2 regions of the Pseudarthrobacter sp. TE9888 genome follow, and region 1 is predicted to be linked to the other one. Evidence: riboswitches for the same ligand, from Rfam matches in the RefSeq annotation. Region 1 holds a riboswitch; the other holds the start of a gene.

Region 1 (4,415 bases):
AAAGGCTTATTCAGATGTGGTGCCACGACTGCCGGCGCCTGCCCCTCCGATTGGAGGGAGTGCGGGCGCCGGCAGCGTGGACGGGCCTGCAGCTAGCGGAGGATGACCGTCCGGTTGCCGGAGAGGACTATCCGCCCCTCAGCGTGCCAGCGGACGGCATTCGTGAGCGCCTTGCATTCGGCGTCGCGGCCAACCGCAACCAGGTCCGAAGCGGAATACGTGTGGTCCACTTCGATGACCTGCTGCGAAATGATCGGCCCTTCGTCCAGTTCCGAGTTGACGTAATGGGCAGTGGCACCCACCGTCTTGACACCCCGTTCGTAGGCCTGGTGGTACGGCTTTGCCCCCTTGAAGCTGGGCAGGAACGAATGGTGGATGTTGATGGCCTTGCCGCTAAGGCGCGTAGTGGCTTCATCGCTGAGCACCTGCATGTAGCGGGCCAGCACCACCAGTTCAACGGCGTACTGGTCCACCAGCTCCAGCAGGCGATCCTCGGCTTCCGCCTTGGTGTCCGGCGTGACCGGGATGTGGTGGAACGGAACACCATGCCAGGCGGCCAGGGGTTCCAGGTCCGGGTGGTTGGACACCACGGCGGCAATCCGGACGGGCAACTCACCGCTGCGGGCGCGGAACAGGAGGTCGTTGAGGCAGTGGTCGTACTTGGACACCATCACCAGGATGGGCTGCTTGCGGCCATGGCGTTCCAGGCGCCAGTCCATCTGCCATTCCTGGGCCACCTGTTCAAAACCGGCCCGGAGGCGGTCGAGTTCCACCTCTACCTGTGAGGTGACGTGGACGCGCATGAAGAACCGACCGCTTGCCCTGTCGCCGAACTGTTTGATGTCCACGATGTAGCATTCCTGCTCCAGGAGGTACGCCGCCACCGCCTGGACAATGCCAAGGGCATCCGGGCAATGGAACGTCAGCACGAATTCGTTGCCCGTTTCCGGCACCAGGGACTGGAGCTGCCCGGCCGCAGCCGTGCCGGCCTGCGACGTGCGGGCTTCCGTGCCGATCACCGCTTGACCCGCTCTTCCCCCGCTTCTGCGGCGGCACCCGGACGGACAGCCTTGCCGGATGCGGCGTCGGTGAAGTCCTGGTCTGCCTGCAGTTCAGCCTGGAACGTGGCAAAACGGGCCTGGTGTGCGGGCCGGCGGCGGAGGACGAACCACGCAGCGCCCAGCAGGATGAACCAGACCGGGGTGACCAGCAGGGCCACCAGGGTGTCCGGCTGGGTGGTGAGGGTCCAGATCACGAAGCCGAAGAAGGCGAAGACCACCCAGACCATGGCAACACCGCCGGGCATCTTGAACTTCGATGCTTCATGCAGGTGCGGCCGGCGGCGGCGGAAGGCGATGTAGCTGGCCAGGATGATCGACCAGACAAAAACAAAGCAGACGGCGGAGACGGTGGTCACCATGTCGAAGGCCTTGCCCACGTCCTGGCCCGCATACATGAGGACGACGCCGGAGAGCAGCAGCACGCAGGAGAGGAACAGTGCGTTCTGGGGCACCTTCCGGCGGGACAGTTTGCCAAAGACGTCCGGAGCGTCGCCTTCCTGGGCAAGGCCAAAGACCATACGCGAGGTGGAGTAGATGCCGGAGTTCGCGGAGGACATTGCGGAGCTCAGCACCACGAGGTTGACCACGGTGGCCGCGGCACCCAGGCCCGCCAGCGAGAACATGGCGATGAACGGGCTGTGGCCTGCCCTGAACTCGGTCCAGGGGGTGACCGCCATCAGGATGATGAGGGCACCTACGTAGAAGAGCAGCACGCGGATGGGGATGGAGTTGATGGCCTTGGGCAGGTTCCGCTCAGGGTTCTTGGCCTCGGCGGCGGTCGTGCCCACCAGTTCGATGCCCACGAAGGCGAAGACGGCGATCTGGAAGCCGGCCACGAAGCCCATGAACTCGTTCGGGAAGAATCCGCCGTGGCTCCACAGGTTGGTGAAGGTGGCAGGTCCGGCGTCGGACTGGAAACCGGAGAAGATCATGAACAGGCCAACGATGATCAGGGCGGCAATGGCAACGATCTTGATCAACGCGAACCAGAACTCCGTCTCGCCAAAGGCCTTGACGGTGGTGAGGTTCAGCAGGAGCAGGATGGCGACGGTGGCCAGGCCGGGAATCCACAGGGGCACCCCGGGCCACAGTTCACGGGAGTAGCCTGCAATGGCAATGACATCGGCGATGCCGGTGATGACCCAGCAGAACCAGTAGGTCCAGCCCGTGAAGAAGCCGGCCCAGGGGCCCAGCAGGTCGGCGGCGAAATCGCTGAAGGACTTGTAGTTGAGGTTGCTGAGCAGCAGTTCTCCCATGGCACGCATGACGAAGAACAGCATGAAGCCGATGATCATGTACACGAAGATCACCGAGGGGCCGGCTGCCGAAATGGTCTTTCCGGAACCCATGAACAGGCCGGTGCCGATTGCGCCGCCGATGGCGATCAGTTGGATGTGGCGGTTGCTGAGCTGCCGCTCCAGGTGCGGTGCTCCGCCGCCGGGGGACGTCGGGGAATGGGTCGTCATTGAGGAACTCCATCGTTCGAGCGGCACCCGGGGTGTCGCAAAGATTGGATTTCCTCCCCGCTCTGTCTGGGACCTGAGAGTTTCCACGCGCCGGATGGCGTGCTTGCACCGTCGGTGAGCCAGGACAGGGCCTGGCTGCTTTCCAGAGTTGCCTCACCGCGGCGGTACGTGGGCCTGAGAGTTTCCTGGGGAGGGTTTGCTCCTACGGCGCCTGCTGAACGTACCGGCAGGGCTCTCCCGCCGCAGGTCAAAAGCGTTGATTGGTAAATCAGTGTTCAGTTATCGGAGTGCATCCGCTGTGGACTTCAAGCCGCACGGCGCATTTTTGGGCCTCCGGCAATCACAGCCGGCGACGGAGCGCCCAGCGTTCTTTGGGCCAGTTCCGCTGCCCGGCCGGATCACGGGGTTCAGTGTGGCGTCGGTCACGAACAAAAGTCAAGCCCGCCATGACAGCACCTGCGTAACGGTCCCGCCGGCGTGCTTCATGACGGACCGATTTGCTCCCCGGGACCGCCATCCTGTAACTTGTGAGCCGAATCACCCACATTTCAATAAGCCTTTCGAGCTGTGGCGGGAGAGTTCTCCCGGCCATCACCGGGCAGGCGCCGTAGGAGCAAATCCTCCCCAGGAATCTCTCAGGCCCATGTACCGTCACGGCGAGGCGACTCTGGAAAGCAGTGCTGCTCCGGCGGCACTCACCGACGGTGCAAGCAGGCCTTTGCTGGGTTTGCGGAATCTCTCAGGTCCAATACAGAGCGGGGAGGGACCCGATCCATGCCGAGCCACCCGTGGCCGGCCAAACCTGGAGTTCCTCATGACGATTCAATCCCAACCGTCTGTCTTCGCGGACCGGCACATTGGTGCGCGCCGCCAGGCTGACGTCGACACCATGCTCAAGGCCGTTGGCTACGACAGCGTTGACGGTTTGGTGGACATCGCTGTCCCCACTTCGATCCGCCAGTCCAAGCCGCTCGCGCTCAAGGGCGCCCTGAGCGAGGTTGAGGTGCTTGCGGAACTGCGCAGGCTCGCCGCCAAGAACAAGACCGCTGTCCAGATGATCGGGCAGGGCTACTACGACACCGTCACACCGGCCGTGATCCGCCGGAACGTGCTGGAAGCCCCGGCCTGGTACACCGCCTACACGCCGTACCAGCCCGAGATTTCCCAGGGCCGGCTCGAGGCGCTGCTGAACTTCCAGACCATGGTCCAGGATCTCGTGGGCCTGCCCATCGCCAACGCCTCGCTGCTGGATGAAGCCACCGCCGTGGCCGAGGCCGTGCTGATGATGCGCCGCGCCAACAAGAACAAGGACGCCCGCGACGGCAAGACCGTCCTGGACGCCGACGTGCTGCCGCAGACCATCGCCATCGTCAAGGGCCGCGCCGAGGCGCTCGGCTTCGAGGTTGAGGTCGCCGACCTGTCCAAGGGCCTCCCTGAAGGCGCGATCAACGGGATCGTGCTCCAGCAGCCCGGCGTCTCCGGCCGCGTCTTCAACCACGCAGGCGTCATCGCCGAGGCCAAGGAACGCGGCGCGCTGGTCACCGTGGCCGCTGACCTGCTGGCCCTGACCCTGATCACCCCTCCCGGTGAGCAGGGCGCCGACATCGCCGTCGGCTCCACCCAGCGTTTCGGCGTACCGCTGTTCTTCGGTGGCCCGCACGCCGCCTACATGGCCGTCGCCAAGGGCCTGGAGCGTTCCATGCCCGGCCGCCTGGTGGGTGTGTCCAAGGACGACGCCGGCCTGCCCGCCTACCGCCTGGCACTCCAGACCCGCGAGCAGCACATCCGCCGCGAGAAGGCCACATCCAACATCTGCACCGCCCAGGCCCTGCTGGCCATCGTGTCCTCCTTCTACGCCGTCTACCACGGCCCGGACGGACTGAAGGCC
Region 2 (4,415 bases), 410 kb from region 1:
GGGCTCCACCATCAGGGTTCCTGCCACCGGGAATGCCAGGGTGGGGGCGTGGAAGCCGAAGTCGATGAGGCGCTTGGCCACGTCCTCGGCCGTGACACCGGTCTTGGCGGTCAGTTCGCGCAGGTCCAGGATGCATTCGTGCGCCACCAGGCCGCCTTCGCCGGTGTAGAGCACTGGGAAATACTCGTTCAGCCGGGCAGCGACGTAATTGGCTGCGAGCAGCGCGGACTTGGTGGCCTCGGTCAGGCCTTCGCCGCCCATGAGCTTCACGTACGCCCAGGAGATCGGCAGGACGCCGGCCGAACCGAAGCGGGAAGCCGAGATCGCGACCCCGTGGCCTTCCTCATGCGCTGCCTTGTTGGCGTCGCCGGGCATGAACGGTGCCAGGTGGGCCTTGGCTGCCACGGGTCCGACGCCGGGTCCGCCGCCGCCGTGGGGGATGCAGAAGGTCTTGTGCAGGTTCAGGTGGGAGACGTCGCCGCCGAACTTGCCGGGCTGGGCCAGGCCCACCAGGGCGTTCAGGTTGGCGCCGTCGATGTAGACCTGGCCGCCGGCCGCGTGCACGGCGTCGCAGACCTCACGGACGTCCCCGTCGTAGACGCCGTGGGTGGACGGGTACGTGATCATGATGCAGGACAGGACATCCTTGTGGGCCTCGATCTTGGCCGTCAGGTCATCGTGGTTGATGGTGCCGTCCGCTGCGGTGGCGACGACGACGACCTTCATGCCGGCCAGGACTGCCGAGGCGGCGTTGGTGCCGTGGGCGGAGGCGGGAATGAGGCAGACGTTGCGCTGCTCTTCCCCGCGGGAGTGGTGGTAGCCGCGGATGGCCAGCAGGCCGGCGAGCTCGCCCTGGGATCCGGCATTGGGCTGGATGGACACCTGGTCGTACCCGGTGATCGCGGTCAGGTCCGCCTCCAGGTCGGCAATCAGTTCACGCCAGCCTTCGGTCTGGGAGTCCGGGGCGAAGGGGTGGATGGAGGCGAACTCCGGCCAGGAGATGGCTTCCATCTCGGCGGTGGCATTCAGCTTCATGGTGCACGAGCCCAGCGGGATCATGGTGCGGTCCAGCGCCAGGTCCCGGTCCGACAGCTTCCGGATGTAGCGCAGCAGCTGGGTTTCAGACCGGTGCGTGTTGAACACCGGGTGCTGCAGGTAGTCGGAGGAACGTCCGACGGCGGCCTCCAGTCCGAAGCCTTCAGCCGCGGCAACGGAGGCCCCAAAGACGTCCGCGACGTCGGCGACGATGGCCGCCGTCGTGGTTTCGTCGAGCGAGATGCCCACGGTATCGGCGTCGATGGAACGCAGGTTGATGCCGCGCGCTTCGGCATCGGCGACAAGCGCGGCAGCGCGTCCGGGGACGCGGACGGTAAGGGTGTCGAAGAAGCTCGTGTGCAGCACCTCCACACCGGCAGCTGCCAGCGAGGCCGCCAGCACCCGGGCGTGGCCGTGCGTCGTTTCCGCGATCGCCTTCAGCCCGTCGGGGCCGTGGTAGACGGCGTACATCGAGGAGACGATGGCCAGCAGGGCCTGCGCGGTGCAGATGTTGGATGTGGCCTTTTCGCGGCGGATGTGCTGCTCGCGGGTCTGCAGCGCCAGGCGGTACGCGGGCACCCCTGCGTCGTCCTTGGACACCCCCACCAGGCGGCCGGGCAGCGACCGCTCCAGGCCCTTGCGGACAGCCATGTAGGCGGCGTGCGGGCCACCGAAGAACAACGGGACCCCGAAGCGCTGGGTGGAGCCGACGGCGATGTCGGCGCCCTGCTCGCCCGGAGGGGTGATCAGGGTCAGGGCCAGCAGGTCAGCGGCCACGGTGACCAGCGCGCCGCGTTCCTTCGCCGCCGCAATAGTGGCGGACTGGTCCCAGACCCGGCCGGAGGCGCCGGGCTGCTGGAGCACGATCCCGTTGATGTCGCCGTCGGGCAGGCCGTTGGACAGGTCGGCGACCTCAACCTCGAAGCCGAGCGCCTCGGCGCGGCCCTTGACGATGGCGATGGTCTGCGGCAGCACGTCGATGTCCAGGACAGTCTTGCCGTCCGCTGCAGGCTTGGCCTTGTTGGAGCGGCGCATCAGCAGCACGGCCTCGGCCACGGCGGTGGCTTCATCGAGCAGGGACGCGTTGGCGATGGGCAGGCCCACCAGGTCCTGGACCATGGTCTGGAAGTTCAGCAGCGCCTCGAGCCGGCCCTGGGAAATCTCGGGCTGGTACGGCGTGTAGGCGGTGTACCAGGCCGGGGCTTCCAGCACGTTCCGGCGGATCACTGCAGGCGTGACGGTGTCGTAGTAGCCCTGGCCGATCAGCTGCACGGCCGTTTTGTTCTTGGCGGCGAGCCGGCGGAGTTCTGCAAGCACCTCAACTTCACTGAGTGCGTCCTGCAGGCGGAGTGCGGTTTCCTGGCGGATGACCTTGGGGACGGCGGTATCGACCAGTGCGTCGACCGTGCCGTAGCCAACGGCCTTGAGCATGGTGTCGATGTCATCCTGGCGGCGTGCACCAATGTGGCGGTCGACGAAAGTGGTGGGGGCTGGGGTAACCGACACGAAGGAACTCCATTTTGTTCAGGCGGCGCAGGGTACGCCACAGCTATCCGGGTCCCTCCCCGCTCTGTATTGGACCTGAGAGTTTCCGCGTTGCCTGCCTGGGCAGGAACCGCTTGCACCGTCGGTGAGCACAACAGTCATGCCGGCCCCTTCACAGGGGAACGGAAGCTGCCTGCTGCTTTCCAGAGGTGCCTCGCCGCGGCGGTACAGGGGCCTGTGAGATTCCCGGGGAGGATTTGCTCCTACGGCGCCTGCCTGTGCTTCGGGCAGGACTCTCCCGCCGCAGATCAAAGGCTATTCATTTGTTGCGATCATGACGGCCGATGACAGCCCTCACAACTCTCCATTGTCCTACGCCCCAACCCCTCCGGGCAAATGGTCGGGGCTACCTGCGGAGCCGCTCCAGGGCGGCCAGGAGCTCCTCCACATCGGAACCGGCGCCCGCCTCCGGGGCAGGCCCCACGGACAGCATGGCGTTGAAGTACAGCCCGTCCCCCATGTACAGGACAGCCTTGGCCAGGCCGGGTCCAACATCCGCCGCAATCTCATCCAGCCACCGTCGCTGGATGGCGGCGAACCGGCGCCGCGTCTCTTCATGCGCCACCTCCGCCAGGCGGGTGGCCGCCACGATGACACGGTCCAGCGGAGTGTCTGCCCACACCGAAGAACGGATGAAGTAGGCCGCAGCCCCTTCATCGGCCGAAGCCATCGCGTCGGCGTCTGCCCGGGCCAGGCCCTCCAACCGGTCCAGCAGCACGGCAATCAATGCTTCCTTGTTGGGAAAGTGGTAGAGCAGGCCGCCCTTGGACACGCCGGCCTTGCGGGCCACGGCGTCAAGGGTGGCGGCGCGCTCCCCCACGTCGATCAGCAGGGACTCGAAGGCGTCGAGGACCGCATCACGGGCGACAGGCTTTCGGGGCATGCCTCCCATCATGCCCTCAGGCGGGTCCGAATCGGGAATATGCCAGTTTCAAACTATACCGTCCAGACGGTACAGTTATGGAATGACGACCTCCATCAGCCCCACAGCAGTCCACGGGGACGGCACCCCCACACGCCGCCCATGGCGCGACTGGCTTGCGCTCGGCCTGCTGATGTTTCCCGTCCTGCTGGTGGCGGTGGACAACACGGCACTGACCTTCGCACTTCCCGCCATCTCCCAGGCCCTGGAACCCGGCGGCGTGCAACTGCTGTGGATCGTTGACGCCTATCCGCTGGTCCTGGCCGGCCTGTTGGTGTCGATGGGCAGCCTCGGCGACCGGATCGGGCGGCGGCGCCTGCTGGTCATCGGCAGCCTGGGCTTCGCCGGACTGTCCGCCGCCACGGCCTTTGCGCCCACGCCTGAGTGGCTGATCGCCGGCCGGGCCGCGCTGGGGTTCTTCGGCGCCATGCTGATGCCGTCCACGTTGTCGCTGATCCGCAACATTTTCCCGGAGCCCAACCGCCGGCGACTGGCCGTGGCCATCTGGGCCGCGGGCTTTTCCGGCGGCGCCGCCCTGGGGCCGATACTGGGCGGATGGCTGGTGGAGCACTTCTGGTGGGGCGCCGTCTTCCTGGTATCGGTGCCGCTCATGCTCCCCCTGCTGGCGCTGGGTCCGGCCCTCATCCCGGAATCGAAGGACCCCGCGCCGGGCAGGGTGGATGTCGCCAGCATCGCGCTCTCCATGCTGGTCATGGTGCCCGTGGTCTACGGCATCAAAACAGTGGCCACCGAGGGTCCGGGCGCTGCCGGGCTGGGCAGCATTGCCTTCGGCCTGGCCATGGGCGTTGTGTTCGTGCGGCGCCAGCACCGGCTGGAGCACCCGCTGCTGGACATGTCCCTGTTCCGGAACAAGGTATTCAGCATGGCCATCAGCGCCAATATCCTGGCCCTG

The links. A riboswitch is a leader RNA that binds a small molecule or an ion and turns the genes downstream of it on or off. The one in region 1 is predicted to bind glycine.
Region 2: it holds a riboswitch for glycine, as region 1 does, so the genes downstream of both, gcvP (aminomethyl-transferring glycine dehydrogenase) here and cycA (D-serine/D-alanine/glycine transporter) in region 1, are expected to answer to the same signal.

What each region holds. Positions count from the first base shown of each region.
Region 1 covers NZ_JBWBRD010000002.1:1,843,889-1,848,303, reverse strand. The annotation lists gene purU (formyltetrahydrofolate deformylase) at 93-1,019, opposite strand; gene cycA (D-serine/D-alanine/glycine transporter) at 1,016-2,527, opposite strand; glycine riboswitch at 2,680-2,777, opposite strand; glycine riboswitch at 3,089-3,188, shown strand; gene gcvP (aminomethyl-transferring glycine dehydrogenase) at 3,342-4,415, shown strand, end outside.
Region 2 covers NZ_JBWBRD010000002.1:2,252,841-2,257,255, reverse strand. The annotation lists gene gcvP (aminomethyl-transferring glycine dehydrogenase) at 1-2,541, opposite strand, end outside; glycine riboswitch at 2,734-2,831, opposite strand; gene ACZ9J7_RS11140 (TetR/AcrR family transcriptional regulator) at 2,927-3,463, opposite strand; gene ACZ9J7_RS11135 (MFS transporter) at 3,546-4,415, shown strand, end outside.